Regions from separate parts of the Staphylococcus piscifermentans genome, predicted to be linked through region 1. Evidence: riboswitches for the same ligand, from Rfam matches in the RefSeq annotation. Region 1 holds a riboswitch; each other region holds the start of a gene.
What was found. A riboswitch is a leader RNA that binds a small molecule or an ion and turns the genes downstream of it on or off. The one in region 1 is predicted to bind S-adenosylmethionine.
Positions count from the first base shown of each region.

Region 2: another riboswitch for S-adenosylmethionine. It lies ahead of CKV71_RS07620 (O-acetylhomoserine aminocarboxypropyltransferase/cysteine synthase family protein); the one in region 1 lies ahead of CKV71_RS10615 (MetQ/NlpA family ABC transporter substrate-binding protein).
Region 3: another riboswitch for S-adenosylmethionine. It lies ahead of CKV71_RS12250 (aminotransferase class I/II-fold pyridoxal phosphate-dependent enzyme); the one in region 1 lies ahead of CKV71_RS10615 (MetQ/NlpA family ABC transporter substrate-binding protein).
Region 4: another riboswitch for S-adenosylmethionine. It lies ahead of CKV71_RS01635 (methionine ABC transporter ATP-binding protein); the one in region 1 lies ahead of CKV71_RS10615 (MetQ/NlpA family ABC transporter substrate-binding protein).

Region 1 is NZ_LT906447.1:2,268,512-2,272,592, forward strand. Features, by position in the region: gene CKV71_RS10610 (lactate/malate family dehydrogenase) at 77-1,024, opposite strand; gene CKV71_RS10615 (MetQ/NlpA family ABC transporter substrate-binding protein) at 1,046-1,864, opposite strand; SAM riboswitch class I at 1,966-2,069, opposite strand; gene CKV71_RS10620 (TetR/AcrR family transcriptional regulator) at 2,225-2,836, opposite strand; gene CKV71_RS10625 (YhgE/Pip domain-containing protein) at 3,041-4,081, shown strand, end outside.
Region 2 is NZ_LT906447.1:1,617,458-1,621,538, forward strand. Features, by position in the region: gene CKV71_RS07615 (homoserine O-acetyltransferase/O-succinyltransferase family protein) at 1-893, opposite strand, end outside; gene CKV71_RS07620 (O-acetylhomoserine aminocarboxypropyltransferase/cysteine synthase family protein) at 895-2,175, opposite strand; SAM riboswitch class I at 2,236-2,333, opposite strand; gene mprF (bifunctional lysylphosphatidylglycerol flippase/synthetase MprF) at 2,508-4,081, opposite strand, start outside.
Region 3 is NZ_LT906447.1:2,603,249-2,607,329, reverse strand. Features, by position in the region: gene noc (nucleoid occlusion protein) at 1-343, shown strand, start outside; gene CKV71_RS12260 (hypothetical protein) at 479-1,414, shown strand; gene CKV71_RS12595 (hypothetical protein) at 1,429-2,376, shown strand; SAM riboswitch class I at 2,489-2,600, shown strand; gene CKV71_RS12250 (aminotransferase class I/II-fold pyridoxal phosphate-dependent enzyme) at 2,698-3,858, shown strand.
Region 4 is NZ_LT906447.1:402,567-406,647, forward strand. Features, by position in the region: gene CKV71_RS01630 (G5 domain-containing protein) at 1-1,470, shown strand, start outside; SAM riboswitch class I at 1,717-1,830, shown strand; gene CKV71_RS01635 (methionine ABC transporter ATP-binding protein) at 1,946-2,962, shown strand; gene CKV71_RS01640 (methionine ABC transporter permease) at 2,964-3,623, shown strand; gene gmpC (dipeptide ABC transporter glycylmethionine-binding lipoprotein) at 3,648-4,081, shown strand, end outside.

The sequences.
Region 1 (4,081 bases):
CATTTCGTTTCAGCTGCACGTCTTTACCTGCTTTTAATTCAATTATGTTACAAATTCAATACATTTAATTCGAACGTCATAATTTCAACTCTTTCAGTGCTTGTTCGATAGCTTGTTGAATGAAATGATGCGCAGCTGTTAATTGTTGAAGTTCCGCTTCTTCCAATTGAATTGGTAAGCGTTTTACAATTCCCTCTCTAGAGATTAAGGACAGTAAGCTGAGCGCTCCTTCTTCAAATTCATATTCCCCATGCACCGCTGCACTGACTGGTTCAATGCTTTGTTCATTGAGCAAAATAGCATGTGCGAGTTGTACAGCCGCTCTCGAAATAGCTGAATTCGTCCATCCTTTTTTCTGGAAGACTTCGAATGATACTTCGTCAATACGTTTGGAGATTGCATTCTTATCTATTGGTGTGTTGCCTGTTAAGCTTTCAAACTCCTCTAACTCAATACCATGGATTCTTACCCTGCTCCAAATCGGTACGCCATGCGAGCCATGTTCACCTAATAGAAATGCTTCTACATTTTTCGGATCCACTTTGTAATGATCTGCAATTAAAGTTCTGAATCTTGAAGATTCTAAGATTGTTCCTGTACCGATAACCTTTTCAGCAGGATAACCTGATGTCTGTCCTAAGTAAGTCATCGCATCTACAGGATTTGAAATCACTATAACAACAGCTTCTTGCGTTACTTGATTCAGCTGTTCAAATACTGAATGAATAATTGAACTATTCGCCCGTGTCAATAGGGTACGATCTGCCATATCTGGAGTAGCAGGTGCGCTTGCAGAAACAATCACTATTTCTGCATCCGCCAAATCTTGATAACTACCCTCATATGTCTTGATATGATGCGTGTGATTCAGTCCCTGTAAGTGATGATGGTCTAATGCTTCCCCATGTGCTAAATCTTTATTGGTATCTATTAAAACAATTTCTGAAAAAACACCTAGATACTGTGCATCCGTCAATACTTGGCTACCTACACGTCCTGTTCCGATAATTCCTAACTTTGTCATATGATTATCACCTGTTGTCAGTTATTTTGCTTCATATGGTACAACGTCTTTACCATATTTCTTCTCAATAAAGTTTTTCATATCTTTAGATTGCAAGACTTTGATGAGTTCTTGAAATTTCTTATCGTTCTTATGCCCTTCTTTTACCGCAAGGATATTAGCAAATGGAGATGATTTATCTTCCATGACAATCGCATCTTTAGAAGGTTTTAAACCGTTATCCATTGCATAGTTAGAGTTCATAATTACAGCTGCCCCTTCTCCGCTTTTATACGTTTTAGGTAAAAATTCTGCACCTTGTTGATTGTTGAATTTCAAATGTTTTTTGTTTTCTACAATATCGTCAAATTTGGCATCTTCTATTTTGACACCTTTCTTAAGTTTCACTAACCCTTCATTAACAAAGAAAGATAAGAAACGTCCTTCTTCAGCCGGGTTATTAGAAACATAAATCGTTGAGCCGTCTGGGATGTCTTTAATATTTTTATACTTCTTACTATAGACACCCATCGGCGTTGTAAATACTTTACCGACTTCTTCAATCTTATAACCGTGGGACTTTTTCTCCGCGTTTAAATAAGGGACATGTTGGAATAAGTTCGCATCTATATCTCCTTTATCCAACAATTTATTCGGTACTTTATAATCATTCACTACTTTAATTTCTAAGTCGTAACCTTTTTTCTTCATTTCTTCTTTCGCGTGTTCTAATACTTCTCCATGCGGTGCTGGAGATGCTGCTACGGTTATTTTCTTGTTTTCAGCACTTTTGCTTTGACCGCACGCCGCAAGTATAAAGATGACTGCTAACAATGCAAACAAACTTATGATTTTCTTCATGTTCATTGACACCTTCCTATGTATGAGTTCTTCAATAAAATCTACTCTTCCTTCACACAGAAAAAGACTTCCTCTGTAAAAGAGAAAGCCTTAAACACTTTCTCTCATCTTTATAAGCTTACGCTTAATGTGAATTAGCACCTTTTCATATAATGATGGTTGCCGGGCTTCGTCGGGCACTTCCCTCCGCCGCTCTGGATAAGAGTTTGATTGATTGAATTGTATTAAGATTACCACTAACTTAAAATGCGGTCAACGAGATTTTAAAATTTTCTGATAAATAATGGTTGCCAGAATATCTATTCACAACTTTTATGTCAACTGTTGTGAGCATAGATATACTGTCTCAATATTGAATTTTTACTTTAAGTTTCCAGAAGACACTTCATCTAATAACTGTCCTAAAGGTCCTTTGTACATTAATAAATATAAACTATTAATAAGCGCTTCTTTAGATATTCTGTCAGGATCAAGCACCCAAAATTTAATAGTAGAAATAATAGCACCTGCTATAAAACAATGAAAATATCTATAGGGAATAGTATTGATGTTTTTTTCATTGTTCAATATAGTAGTTAAATTTTGTGCTATAGTGTCAGACAATTTATCTTCGATAGCACTCCTTCTTTTCATATTAAATAAAACTTCATATAACTCAATATTCTTAAGTATAATTTCAACTATATTTTGAGGGACACCATTAAATAAGTCATTCAAACTTTTTTCATTTCTTTCTCTAAATGTAGATAGCGCATTATAATTTATATGTTTTTTGATGTTTTGAATTTCATTGTCTTCTAATGCAGTTAATAAATGGTACTTATCTGTATAATACTTATAAAATGTCGCTCTATTGATATCTGCTTCGTCAGCTATCTGTTGAATAGTTATTTCCTCTATCGAATAAGTTTTAAGCAATTGAATAAATGCACTGCTGATTGATTTTGTGGTACGTCTGACTCTGCGATCCATTTGTTCGTCTCCTTTTTTCGTTTCTAATTAACATCTTTATGATTGTAGCAACATCAGAAAATTACTTTTCTTACATATTTCTCTAATTTGTTGCTTAACATTCACATTCGTCCTAATTGATTATTGAGTATAGTTTTTACGAGTTTATAATAACACATAGAATGATAAGCAACATCGTGTTGCTTAAAATTAGGAGGAAATTTTATGAAGAAAAAATTACTATGGCTTATCCCTATTGCAGCAACACTTATCCTTATAATCTTAGCAACAGCCTTTTATCCTGCTTATAATCCGAAACCTAAAAATGTTCCTATCGCAGTATTAAATAAAGACAGTGGTTTTGAAGTTCAAGGTAAATCTATGAATATAGGAGAAAGTTTTATTGATAAACTAAAAGAAAGTAAAAATGAAACTATAGATTGGAAGCAAGTAGATAATACAAAAGAACTCAATAAAGGATTAGAAGATAATAAATATGTAGGAGCTATTGTGTTTGATAAAGATTTTTCAAAAAATGCTCTAAGCAATGCACAAAATAAGATTATGTTAGAAAAACAAAAAGAAATAAAAGAAAAGGTTAATTCAGGCGAGTTATCACCTGAACAAATTAAAATCATGCAATCAAAAGTAGGTAAAAGCGCACAAAAAGTACCAGAACCGAAAGAAGCACAAATAGGAATTATCATTAACCAAGGGAGCAATGCACAAGTATCGAATATCGCCCAACAAGCTTTAACTAAAATTACAGACCAATTAAACAATCAAATCAGCAAACAAAATGTTGAGTTATTAGCTAAAAATAATATCGATCTCCCAAGCAAGCAATTTGATCACTTCGTCAATCCTGTAAAAGTGGATACTACTACTTTGAATAAAATTAAAGACAACCAAGCTAATGGCAATGCAGCTGCTGTTATGTTTTCACCTATTTGGCTAACGTCTCTTATTATAGCTATTTTATCTTTCTTTACATTTAAAAATAGAGAGAAATTAGCTCCAAGTAAAGACAAATTGTGGTTTGTATGCAAACTCATTTTATCCATTACTACCGCCGCTTTTGTCGGTTCATTCATCTACATTTATTATATGAGCGGTGTTTTAAATTTTGATTTTAATCAACCTGTAATTACAGCAACTTATATTGCAATTGCTATTTTAGGTTTTTCTGCTCTGATATTTGGATTTATGGTATGGACAGGTATAGCAATAGTCCCTGTATTTATACTCTTATTATTCTTTACGATA
Region 2 (4,081 bases), 650 kb from region 1:
CATCCTGAAATATTAATTTCATCATGATTCCATCTATTTTTTTCCATCATATCGGCCCAATTTTGGAAGAGTTGCTGAGCATAAGGAATCCAATAAGCAGGAAGTGGTGTGAGCGTTTCTCCTCGGAAATAATTCTTAGGTTTAGCAGCCGCTTCCCCATTCTTCTCACTATCCCTCTGATACTCATTCAACAACGTCTCTGGCTCATATTCAAAGTGGCCACCGATATATAAATCAGTCTGACCTTTATTAGAAATGAAATCCACTCCGGTATAAGGACTATAGGTAACCACATCTAAATCCGCTTCCTCCATCACCTCATAAGGATCCATGAAGGAACCGCGAGATTGCGGAATAATATATTCAGGAATCTCGCACAATACTGGATGGGCTTGCATAATATGATAACGGTAAATTCCCGTTAATTTTTCAGGAAACATTCTTTTGTGAATACCGTAACGATAATTCAAAGCAAATTGTGCACCCCAGCAAATAAATAGACGTTGTTTCACATGAGTTTCTGACCACTCATAGATAGACTTTAATTCCTCGATATAATCTACTTCAGAAAAATCAAGATGTTCAACAGGTGCTCCTGTCATAATTAAACCATCATAATAATGATCCTTGATATCATCAAATTCCTGATAATACTGCTCCGCATGCACATTTGAAGAAGTTCGGCTTTGATGAGTCACTGGATAGATAAAATCAATATTAATCGGATGATCCGTTTGTCCAAGCAATCGCAGCAGTTGTCTTTCTGCATCTTCTTTTACCGGCATTAAATTAACAATCAAGAGATTTAAACCATCGTTGATTCTGTGATTTGCAAAATCGATGTGCTCCTCTTGTAATATAGGCAGTATAGGAATTTTATTCGTAAATAACATGTTAAATCGCTTCTAATCCTTTTTCCAAGTCATTAATGATATCATCAATATGTTCAAGACCTACAGAAATACGAATAGTTTCAGGAGTAATGCCTGCAGTCAGTTGTTCCTCTGGAGTTAATTGAGCATGTGTCGTAGAAGCTGGATGAATCACTAATGATTTCGCATCGCCTACATTCGCAAGCAATGAGAATAATTCTAACGACTCGATAAATTTAATGCCTGCCTCATAACCGCCTTTAACACCGAAAGTGAAAATAGAACATGCACCTTTAGGAAGATATTTTTCTTTTAAGTCATAGTACTCACTAGAAGGAAGTCCTGCGTATTTCACCCATTCTACCTTGTCGTGATTATCTAAGAACTTAGCAACCTTTTCAGCATTTTCAACATGACGTTCCATTCTTAAAGATAACGTCTCTAATCCTTGGAGGAGTAAGAAAGCATTTAAAGGAGACAGACAAGCGCCTGTGTCACGTAACAACGTCGTTCTGATTTTGAATGCTAAAGCAGCTTCACCAAAGGCATCCGCAAATACTAAATCATGATAAGATGCATCAGGTTCAGTCAAACCAGGGAACTTGTCATTTTGTTTCCAATCGAAGTTGCCGCCATCTACTACGACGCCTCCCATAGATGTCCCATGTCCGCCAATAAATTTAGTAGCTGAATGTACTACGATATTCGCACCATGTTCTAAAGGTCTGAATAAATATGGAGAAGCAAAAGTATTATCCACGATTAATGGGATTCCCGCTTCATGCGCAATTTCTGCTAATTTCTCTACATCTTCTACATTACCTTCAGGATTACCGATTGTTTCAATATAAATAGCTTTAGTATTATCTTTAATGGCGTTTTTAACTTCATCAAAGTTTTTGCTGTCCACAATAGAAACATCAATACCGTACTTAGGCAAAGTATGACTGAATAAAGTATATGTACCGCCATATAAAGTAGAACTTGCTACAATGTAATCTCCTGCTTCAGCCACTGTTTGCACAGCATACGTAATAGCCGCCATACCAGAACCTACTGCTACCCCTGCAACGCCGCCTTCTAATTCCGCAACACGTGTTTCAAAGACTGCCACAGTTGGATTCGTTAAACGAGAATAAATATTACCTAATGCATTTAAACCAAATAAATCTGCCGCATGTTGCGTATCATCGAATGTAAAAGATGTCGTTTGATAAATCGGAACTGCTCTCGAATGCGAAGTAGGATCTACCACCTGTCCTGCGTGTAATTGCAATGTTTCAAATTTAAAATCGTTTGTCATGTTCTATTTCCCCCTTATTAACATAAAAAATAAGCCTACCTGAAAAGATAGACTTTAAATCTCTTATCTTTCAGGTCTTCACCTGCTGGAATTAGCACCTAACTTAAATAGGTTGCCTGGTATCGTCGGGCCAGTCCCTCCACCATTCTGGATAAGTTTTATATAATTTAATCAGAGTATAAAACTAATCTTTCCTCTTGTCAACAGACTATTCTCATTTTTCAGAAATTAATTTAGAATTCGCTTGTTGAAATACACTGACTTAGCGCGCTCTTAAAAATAAAAACCCGATTGCCGAGCTTTCAGACAATCAGGTTTCCTTTTTTCGTATTCTATTGTTTAGAACGAATGACACGCAGTACTTTCAACATATTCTGCCATAGTGAACTATGTCTAGAATACACTAAGTATCTCGGTTCCCAATGAGGTTTGAACTTTTCTTTGTATTGTCTTAATCCGCGGAAGCGATATAAATTGTTGAAGTTTTCGAATATGCGACCTGCGATACGTTCATTCAAATAAGAGAACTCTGTTTGTCCAACATTAGATAAGGTCGCCATTCCCATGTTGAATGCCTTATAATCGTGTTCTTGGCCCCATAACAGCAGATGGAGGTATAAACCATCCATCAATGGTAAATCAACGTCAGGGAGCCAACGGATAAGGTCTACAGAGAATGAATCATTATAATGCGTCGGCATTAAACTGCTGAAGGCAATAATTCTGCCGTCTTTTTCTTTTAAGATACCGACCGGTGCTTTAGAGATATAACTGTCTGTAAACTGGCCGACTGAAAAATGCATTTCATTTTTTCCATCCAGCCATGCATCACTGACATGTTTCAGTTGTTTCATCAATTCCGGTGAAAATGGCGGTTCTATAATTTCAAATTGAATCTCTTGATCAGCAATTTTATTCAAAGTCGCTCTAAAGCCTCTGCGTTTCTTACCTGAAGTCGTAAAGGTCGTTAAATCAATTACCGCTTCTTCCCCTAATTTAAAGAACTGATTACCGAAATCATGATACAACGGCATATAACGATCGCTCGCTTGATAGAAAATCACTTCATAGCCCATCTTCACTGCATAATCATAAATCGTCTCTAATAAATGGTGGAAACGTTCCGGATTACCGATAGGGTCTCCAAGTACAACTAAAGCATTGGATTTGTAGCGGTACATCACAAATGCTTCTTCAGATTCATCCATAAATACTTCTTTATCCCCACTATAGATAAGGTGGCTTAAATAGTTGCCGCCGTATTGCTGGATAATCTCTGTACAACGTTCGAAATCTGGTTGCGGACGTTCTTTAGAATACGCTTGTTCAAATAACCAGACAATAAATGCCACAAGGATAAAAATGACGAGTGCTGTCAACCATAAATAATAACGTAAGAGAGAATTATCTAATTCCATCTTGTATGCATCTAACGCATTCAACACTAATTTAATAATATAATGATTTAAAATCAGCATACCTGCACTGACAAAAAACATAGCGACAATATGACGCAGTCGAAGCGGGCGTTTCAAAATCGGTGTTTTATTGAATGAATAAACCAACAATGCGAAAAGAACTACAAGCCAAAACATCAGCAATACCGATGTATTCATATACAAGGTAATTGCAAAAATGATAATAATCGCGAATAACGCAAATAAAATGGCACGTCTGCTTTGTTTAAAAATCCCTCGTACATTTAACATTAAAATTAAACAAGCACTCGTATGAATCGTCACAATAATATAGTAAAACATGTGATTAGGATCATATAATCCATCATAAATAATCGATACATTATTTAATAAGAACATCAAGCTGGTAAAAGCGACTAAAATTCCTAAAGATAACGAGGGAATCTTAGAAACGACAGCCTTTTGATAAGAAAATAAGAAACTAGTGA
Region 3 (4,081 bases), 330 kb from region 1:
GAAACTTGCACCTAAAGCGAAACAGAAACTTTCAGAAGGTAAGATCACTGAACGTCATGCGAGAGCATTACTCAGTTTGTCTTTTGAACAACAAGAAGAAATGGTTCAAACAATTGTGGATCAACATTTGAACGTGAAACAAACAGAAGCAAGAGTTAAGTCAATGGTTGGTCCTGAGAAAGTCAAAGCTCAGCCATTTCAGTTCGCTAAGGATTTAACGAACGCACGTGAAACACTTCAAAATAGTTTGGATAAAATAGAACAAAGCGGTATTCATGTGGAACAAAAAGAACGTGACCACGATGATTATTTAGAAATAAAAATTAAAGTTTATAAACGTTAAAAGTCATTCGCTATTAGGCGAGTGACTTTTTTATATTTATTTTAAAAAACTTAAACGGGGGTACACAATACGTCCACCCTTTTATATATAATGAAAGTGTATGTTAACAAATAATAAAAGGGGAGAAAAACAATCATGAAAATCAAACATCTATTTTCTGCTACAGCAGCACTCGCTATTTTATTAGCAGGATGCGGATCACAAGAGAAAGCAGACAACGATACTAAGCATGAAGAAAAGACTAAAAAAGATGATAATCAAAAAACTGAGAAAAAAGAATCAAACTCAAAATCTACATCAAGCTCAACTGGTACAAATCAAACTAATGATAATTCTGAATCGAAAAAAGAATCAAACTCAAATGTTAAACCTGTAAGCCAACTTACACCTCAAGAAAAGGTCGCTTTAGCATTATATGCACCTAAATCAGCTGAATTTACTGTTACTCCAAGTGAGTTATTGAATCATAGTTATGTTCAAAATGGAAATGGAGGAAATATTCAACGTACGATTCAACAATTAAAATTATCAAAAGTTGAAGATGTACCTCGGTATATTCCAAATGCACCTCAAAATATGACTTTTTATGATTCAAATGATTCTAAAGCGGCTTCAGTTGTTGTTATTGGTATCAGTGATACACAAGTATTGATTTCAGGCACACAAGGGATTAATCCGTATCAACAGCTAGTAAATATAGGTGGATTATATGATGTGAAAGATCTTTATAATCAATATAAAGACCGAAATTTCCAACAAGTAGCAAATCTTATTACCTTTAGAGAATCAGCTGAACCTGCACCAAAAGAGGATAATTCAAGCAGTGACAACGAAAGCAGTTCATCAGATTCTGGAGAAAAAGTAACTCGTGCTAATGTAATCGATAAAGTGGAAGACTACGAAGGTCACAAGTTAGATACGAGTACTTATACGTATAAAGAGCCTGAACAAAAGAGTGATGGAAGCTGGGGCTTCTCCTTTGTGGATAAGTCAGGTGATCTTGCGGGATCTTATATAGTACATTCAGATGGATCGGTAGAAAAATTTGATGCAAAAGGTCAACCTGAATAGGGGGACAACAAGAGATGAAATTAAAGTATTTGTTTGCCGCTTCTGCGACTTTAGCACTTTTGCTTTCAGGATGCGGACATGGCGATAATAAATCATCAGACAACAAAGAAGACACTCAACAAGAAACAAAGCATAAAGATGACAAAACTTCTGAAAAACAAACCAATAAAGAAGGATTTTCAGAAAAGAATAGTGGGAATGATAATTCCGAATCAGAAAAAACATCTGATAATTCTAGTAATACCAAAAGTTTTAATCAACTCACTAACAAAGATAAGATTGTACTCGCAATGTTTGCAGTGGGACATTCAAAGTATGCAGAAACAACCGTTTCTGCAGAAGAACTATTAAATCATAGTTATGAGAAATGGGATGGACTTGATAAGGCGCAAAAATCAATCCAACATATTAAATTCCAAAGAACATTTGATGGTCAAGTACCAGGACAGCCTTCTAATATGGATGTTTATGAGTCATATGAATCAAAAGGCAACTATCTTACGATGATGGCTATGACAGATTCGCAGATTATTATTATGCCTGAAAAAGGAACAAATACGTATCAACAATTACTAGATTACGGTGCGATTTATAATCTTAAAAATTTATATGAAAAATATATGGATAATCCAAACTTTTCAAAAGTGGCAAACATGACTTCGGTTAGTGAAACGCCTGAAGTAGGGACAAGTAGTAAGTCAGCTGCTAACTCGGATAGCGATACCAAACAAAGCACAAGTTCAAGCGGGACAGTGACGCGTGCTAACGTTATTGATAAAGTGGAAGACTACGAAGGGCACAAGCTAGATACGAACACTTATACGTATAAAGAACCGGAGCAATTAGAAGATGGCAAGTGGGGCTTCTCATTTGTTGATAAGTCTGGCAATCTTGCAGGTTCGTATATCGTTAATTCAGACGGTTCAGTAGAAAAATTTGATGCTAAAGGACAACCTGAATAATATTTATAAGACTCTGCAGCTAATGTGCTGTGGAGTTTTTATACATGTTACTCCTATAATTGATAAATGTCAGAATTTTTAGTACAATAAGAAACGTTAATTATATTAATCAGACTTATCAAGAGAAGCAGAGGGAATTGGCCCTATGAAGCTTCAGCAACAGAAGGTTATTAAGACTGACCTCACTGTGCTTCATCCAACAAGTACAACTTGAAAGATAGGTGCATATACATAGTGGGCTATATGTTGCTTATGCAGTGACATATAGCTTTTTTTGAAAAAAGTATGACGTATCTATCATTAATAAAAGGGGGACTAGGAATGGTGATGTCAAGAAGATTAGCGAAAATACCGGATAGTTATTTTGGAAAAACAATGGGAAGAAAAATTGAACATGGACCGCTTCCTCTCATCAACATGGCAGTAGGTATTCCAGATGGAGAAACACCCAAAGGAATTGTCGATGAATTTGCGAATGCTTTGCGTGTTCCTGAAAATCAGAAATATGGTGCGTTTCATGGAAAAGAGACGTTCAAACAAGCGATTGTCGATTTTTATCAACGTCAATACGGCGTTGAATTAGATAAAGATGATGAAGTATGTATCTTATACGGTACTAAAAACGGTCTGGTAGGCTTGCCGAATTGTATTGTAAATCCAGAAGATTATGTGCTACTGCCTGATCCTGGATATACAGATTATCTGGCAGGTGTTTTATTTGCAGATGCGCACCCCTATGCTTTAGAGTTGGATCCGCCGAATTACCAGCCAGATTGGGATAAAGTACCTGAAGATATCTTGAAACAAACGAAGCTCATCTATTTAACTTATCCGAATAACCCGACAGGTTCCACAGTGACCCAAGAAGTGTTTGATGAAGCGGTTCAAAAATTCAAAGGAACACAAACTAAAATCGTGCATGATTTTGCTTATGCAGCCTTTGGATTTGATCATAAGAACCCGAGTATCTTGCAGTCAAAAGATGGAAAAGAGGTAGCTATAGAAGTCTACTCTCTGTCTAAAGGTTATAATATGTCAGGCTATCGCGTCGGATTTGCGGTAGGGAATAAAGACGTTATACAAGCATTGAAAAAGTATCATACACATCACCATGCAGGTATGTTCGGTGCATTACAAGATGCTGCTACCTTTGCTTTAAATAATTATGATGATTTTTTAGAACAACAAAGCGAAGTGTTCAGAAAACGTCGAGACCGCTTTACTGCTATTTTAGATGAAGTTGCTATTCCATATGAACCTATGACAGGCGGTATTTTCTTATGGTTAAAGACACCTGAAGGTTATACTGGAGAACAATTTGTGGAATTTCTATTACAAGATCAGTCTATATTAGTTGCACCAGGTATCCCATTTGGTGATAATGGCAATCATTATGTACGTGTCTCCCTTGCATTAGACGATGAACAATTAGATGAAGCGGCGAAGCGGTTGAAATCACTTAGCACTATGTATAAAAAATAACTATAAATTAAGATCAAACAGAAACTACATTTTAGGCGGTTTAGCCACATATTATAATTGTAAGAAGTTATAAAAGGTGCTATTATATAGGTGTAATAAAAAACACTCAGGCATCCTGGTAAAGAAGACTGAGTGTAAAAATGTTAGGCGTATGGTCTGAGCCATATTCTACCTTAGGCTTATTGAAATAGTCGATTATGTTCTCAGCATAATCGGCTATTAT
Region 4 (4,081 bases), 750 kb from region 1:
AACACAGTTGTCGAATTCAGCGATGGTACTTCAGTTACAATTGCTAAAGGCGACAAAGGTGAACAAGGATTAAATGGTAAAGATGGTCGTGACGGTCAAGACGGTAAATCAATTACAGTAACTGGCCAAACTATTGATCCAGATGGTAATACGAAAGTCACATTCAATGATGGCAAATCAATCACTGTACCGAAAGGCAAAGACGGTAAAGACGGTAAAGATGGTAAGTCAATCACAATTACTGGCCAAGCTTTGGATCCTAACGGTAATACGAAAGTGACATTTAGTGATGGACACGAAATTACAATTCCAAAAGGTAAAGATGGCGTTTCAGTTACTGTGAAAGATTCGCATCAAGATAAAGATGGCAACACAGTTGTCGAATTCAGCGACGGTAATACGATTACAGTCTTGAAAGGCAAAGATGGCAAAGACGGTAAAGATGGTCAATCAATCACTGTAACAGGTCAAAAAGTAGATCCTAATGGTAATACGATTGTGGTCTTCAGTGATGGCAGAGAAATTACAATTCCAAAAGGAAAAGATGGCGTATCTGTTACTGTTAAAGATTCACACCAAGATAAAGACGGTAATACTGTCGTCGAATTCAGCGATGGAAATACAATCACTATCTTGAAAGGTAAAGACGGTAAAGATGGTCGCGACGGTGTTAATGGTCGCGATGGCAGAGACGGCAGAAATGGTAGAGATGGACGTGACGGCCGTGATGGCAGAGATGCTCAACCAACAGCACCTGTTTATATCGTAAATAATTACATTGACCAATATAATACAAACGTTATTGTATTTAGTAATGGTCATCGTATCGAAATTCCATGCGATGAATATGGTAATGCGATAGTAATTATTGGATATAACCACGATGTGAAAGGTAATGTAGTATTACAATGTGCAGATAAAACTAAAATTATCGTACCTTGTCATAAACCTGAAACACCGAAAGTTACGATTCCAATGATTCCATTGGTGCCAGCAACACCAAGTGTACCGGAACCAATTAAACCAGGACCGATTACACCAGATCCGATTAAACCGGAACCGATTACACCGGATCCAATTAAACCAAGTCAACCGGATACACCACCGAACAAAGAGTGTCATATTGATACACCAGTTGTACCAGATCAAAATACAACACCAGAGGATTCTCAAACGACTCCACCAGTAACAGACACTCACACACCTGTTGCAAACCATGGTGATAGTCATAAAGTTGTAAATCCAGAACCAAAGCATCAACCAGAAGTAAAAACAACGACAAAAGTTTCAACAACAAATAAAGTAGCTACTCAACCAAGCACAGCGAAACCAGAAAAAACACAACCAAAAGCAAAAGTATTACCAAATACAGGCGCTGACGATACAGCACCAATGCTTTACGGTACTATCTTTGCTGGCTTAGGAACTGCAATGATGTTTGGTATGAAACGCCGTAAAAATCAAAAATAAATAAGTTTTCTTCAAATTAAGAACCAGGCCACCGTGCCTGGTTCTTTTTTAATTTTGAAAAGAGAAAAATATACGGATAAATGAACTGATTTTGAATAGTTTTACTATTGAGATGAAAGTTGTAAACGCTTACGGGCTCTAGAGTTTAGAATTAAGTTGAAATTAACAATTTTCTAAAAATTAATGTTGACTTTTTCACTCAGTAATGTAATATATGGGATATAAATAAATGAACTGAATACATAACTCTTATCCAGAGAGGTGGAGGGACAGGCCCTATGAAACCTCGGCAGCAGGATCGAGATCGTAACAAGTCGATTACTGTGCCAATTCCTACAGCAAATGCTGTAAAGATGAGACGAGCCGAATTATTCCGAGGACTTGTTTCATTGTCCCCGGAATTTTTATTTTTCAAAATAAAAGTCAAAATAGAGGCAAAATTCATTCATTTCAAAATATCAGAGGGGGCTAACCTATGATTGAGTTCAAGGATGTGAGTAAAACATTCCATAAGCGCTCAACAGAAATTCAAGCTTTAAAGGATGTCAGTTTTACTGTTGAACGACAAGAAATCTACGGTGTTATTGGCTACAGCGGTGCAGGTAAGAGTACTTTAATCCGTTTAGTAAATAAACTTGAGAATGTAACATCTGGTGAGGTCGTTGTCGATGGACATCAAATAGATCAATACAGCAAGAAAGAATTGCGTAAAGTTAAGAAGAATATCGGAATGATATTCCAGCATTTCAACTTGCTGAATTCAAAAACGGTATTTAATAATGTGGCAATGCCGCTGATTTTGGAAGGCAAGAGTAAAAAATACATAAAAGAGAAAGTAGATGAAATGTTAGAGTTCGTCGGACTTGGTGATAAAGGTTCGCAATATCCGAATGAACTTTCTGGTGGTCAGAAACAAAGAGTAGCTATTGCCAGAGCACTTGTCACGGATCCTCAAATTTTATTATGTGATGAAGCTACAAGTGCACTCGATCCAGCTACTACGGACTCTATCTTGCGACTCTTAAAGCGTGTTAATGAAACATTTGAAGTAACGATTTTATTGATTACCCACGAGATGAGCGTGATACAAAAGATTTGCGATAAAGTTGCCGTTATGGAACAAGGGCGCGTCATTGAAAAAGGCACTGTATTAGATGTCTTCAGTCATCCGAAAACTGAAACAGCGAAGAACTTCGTTTCTACAGTTATCAGTACAGATATCAGTGAGAAGATGATTCATCAATTACCGACAGATGCGAATTATCAAGATGTGAAAGTTTATATGGAAGGCGCTCAATTAGGATTGTCTGTCATTCAAACATTAATCAAAGACTTTAATTTAGAAGTGAATGTCATTTATGCTTCGATGTCGGATATTCAGGACACTTCAGTCGGTTATTTAACTTTGCGCATTAAAGGGACTGACGAAGAGAAACATCGCGCATATGATTACTTGAAACAACATCACATCGAATATGAGGAGGTCGGATAATATGCTAGGTTCATCTTTAGACTCGTCGCAATTATGGGAAGCGCTCTATCAAACATTATTGATGGTTTCGATTTCACTAGTAATTGGTGCGTTAATCGGGATTCCCTTAGGCATCTTGCTGGTAGTGACAAAGAAAAATGGTATTTGGGAAAATGTAGCGATCTATCATATCTTGAATCCGATTATTAACATTTTTCGTTCAATTCCATTCATTATTTTGTTAATCGCGATTGTGCCGTTTACTAAATTAATCGTAGGTACATCTATTGGTACAGCAGCTGCGATTGTACCTTTAACGGTATACGTAGCACCATACATTGCGCGTCTCGTTGAAAATTCACTATTGGAAGTAGACTCAGGGGTTATCGAAGCAGCGAATGCAATGGGTGCATCACCGTTCCAAATTATTCGTTATTTCTTAATGCCGGAAGCTTTAGGTTCATTAATCTTAGCGATTACTACTGCAATTATCGGTTTAATCGGTTCAACAGCTATGGCCGGTGCAGTAGGTGGCGGCGGTATCGGTGACTTGGCTTTAGCTTATGGTTACCAACGTTTCGACACTATCGTCATTATTATTACAGTTGTTATTTTAGTCATTATGGTTCAGCTAATTCAATCTCTCGGGAATGTTTTGGCTAAGAAGATTCGCAGAAATTAATCACACAAAGGGGTTTTTTAGGATATGAAAAAGTTATTAGTATTATTAATGGCATTAGTCGTAGTACTTGCAGCTTGCGGCGGCAATAAGAAAGATGACAAGACCGTCACAGTAGGGGTAGCATCAGATGATACAAAGGTTTGGGATAAAGTGAAAGAACTTGCGAAGAAAGATGGAATTAACGTTGAAATCAAGAAATTCTCTGATTACAACGTACCGAACAAGGCGCTAAACGATGGGGATATCGACATGAACGCATTCCAACATTTCGCATTCTTACATGAATATGAGAAAGCAAACAAAGGGACTCATATCACACCGATCCGTACAACAGTATTCGCGCCACTAGGCATTTATTCTAAGAAGATTAAAGACATTAAAGATTTGAAAAAAGGGGCAAAAGTCGTAATTCCTAATGATGTATCTAACCAAGCACGTGCATTGAAACTCTTAGAAAA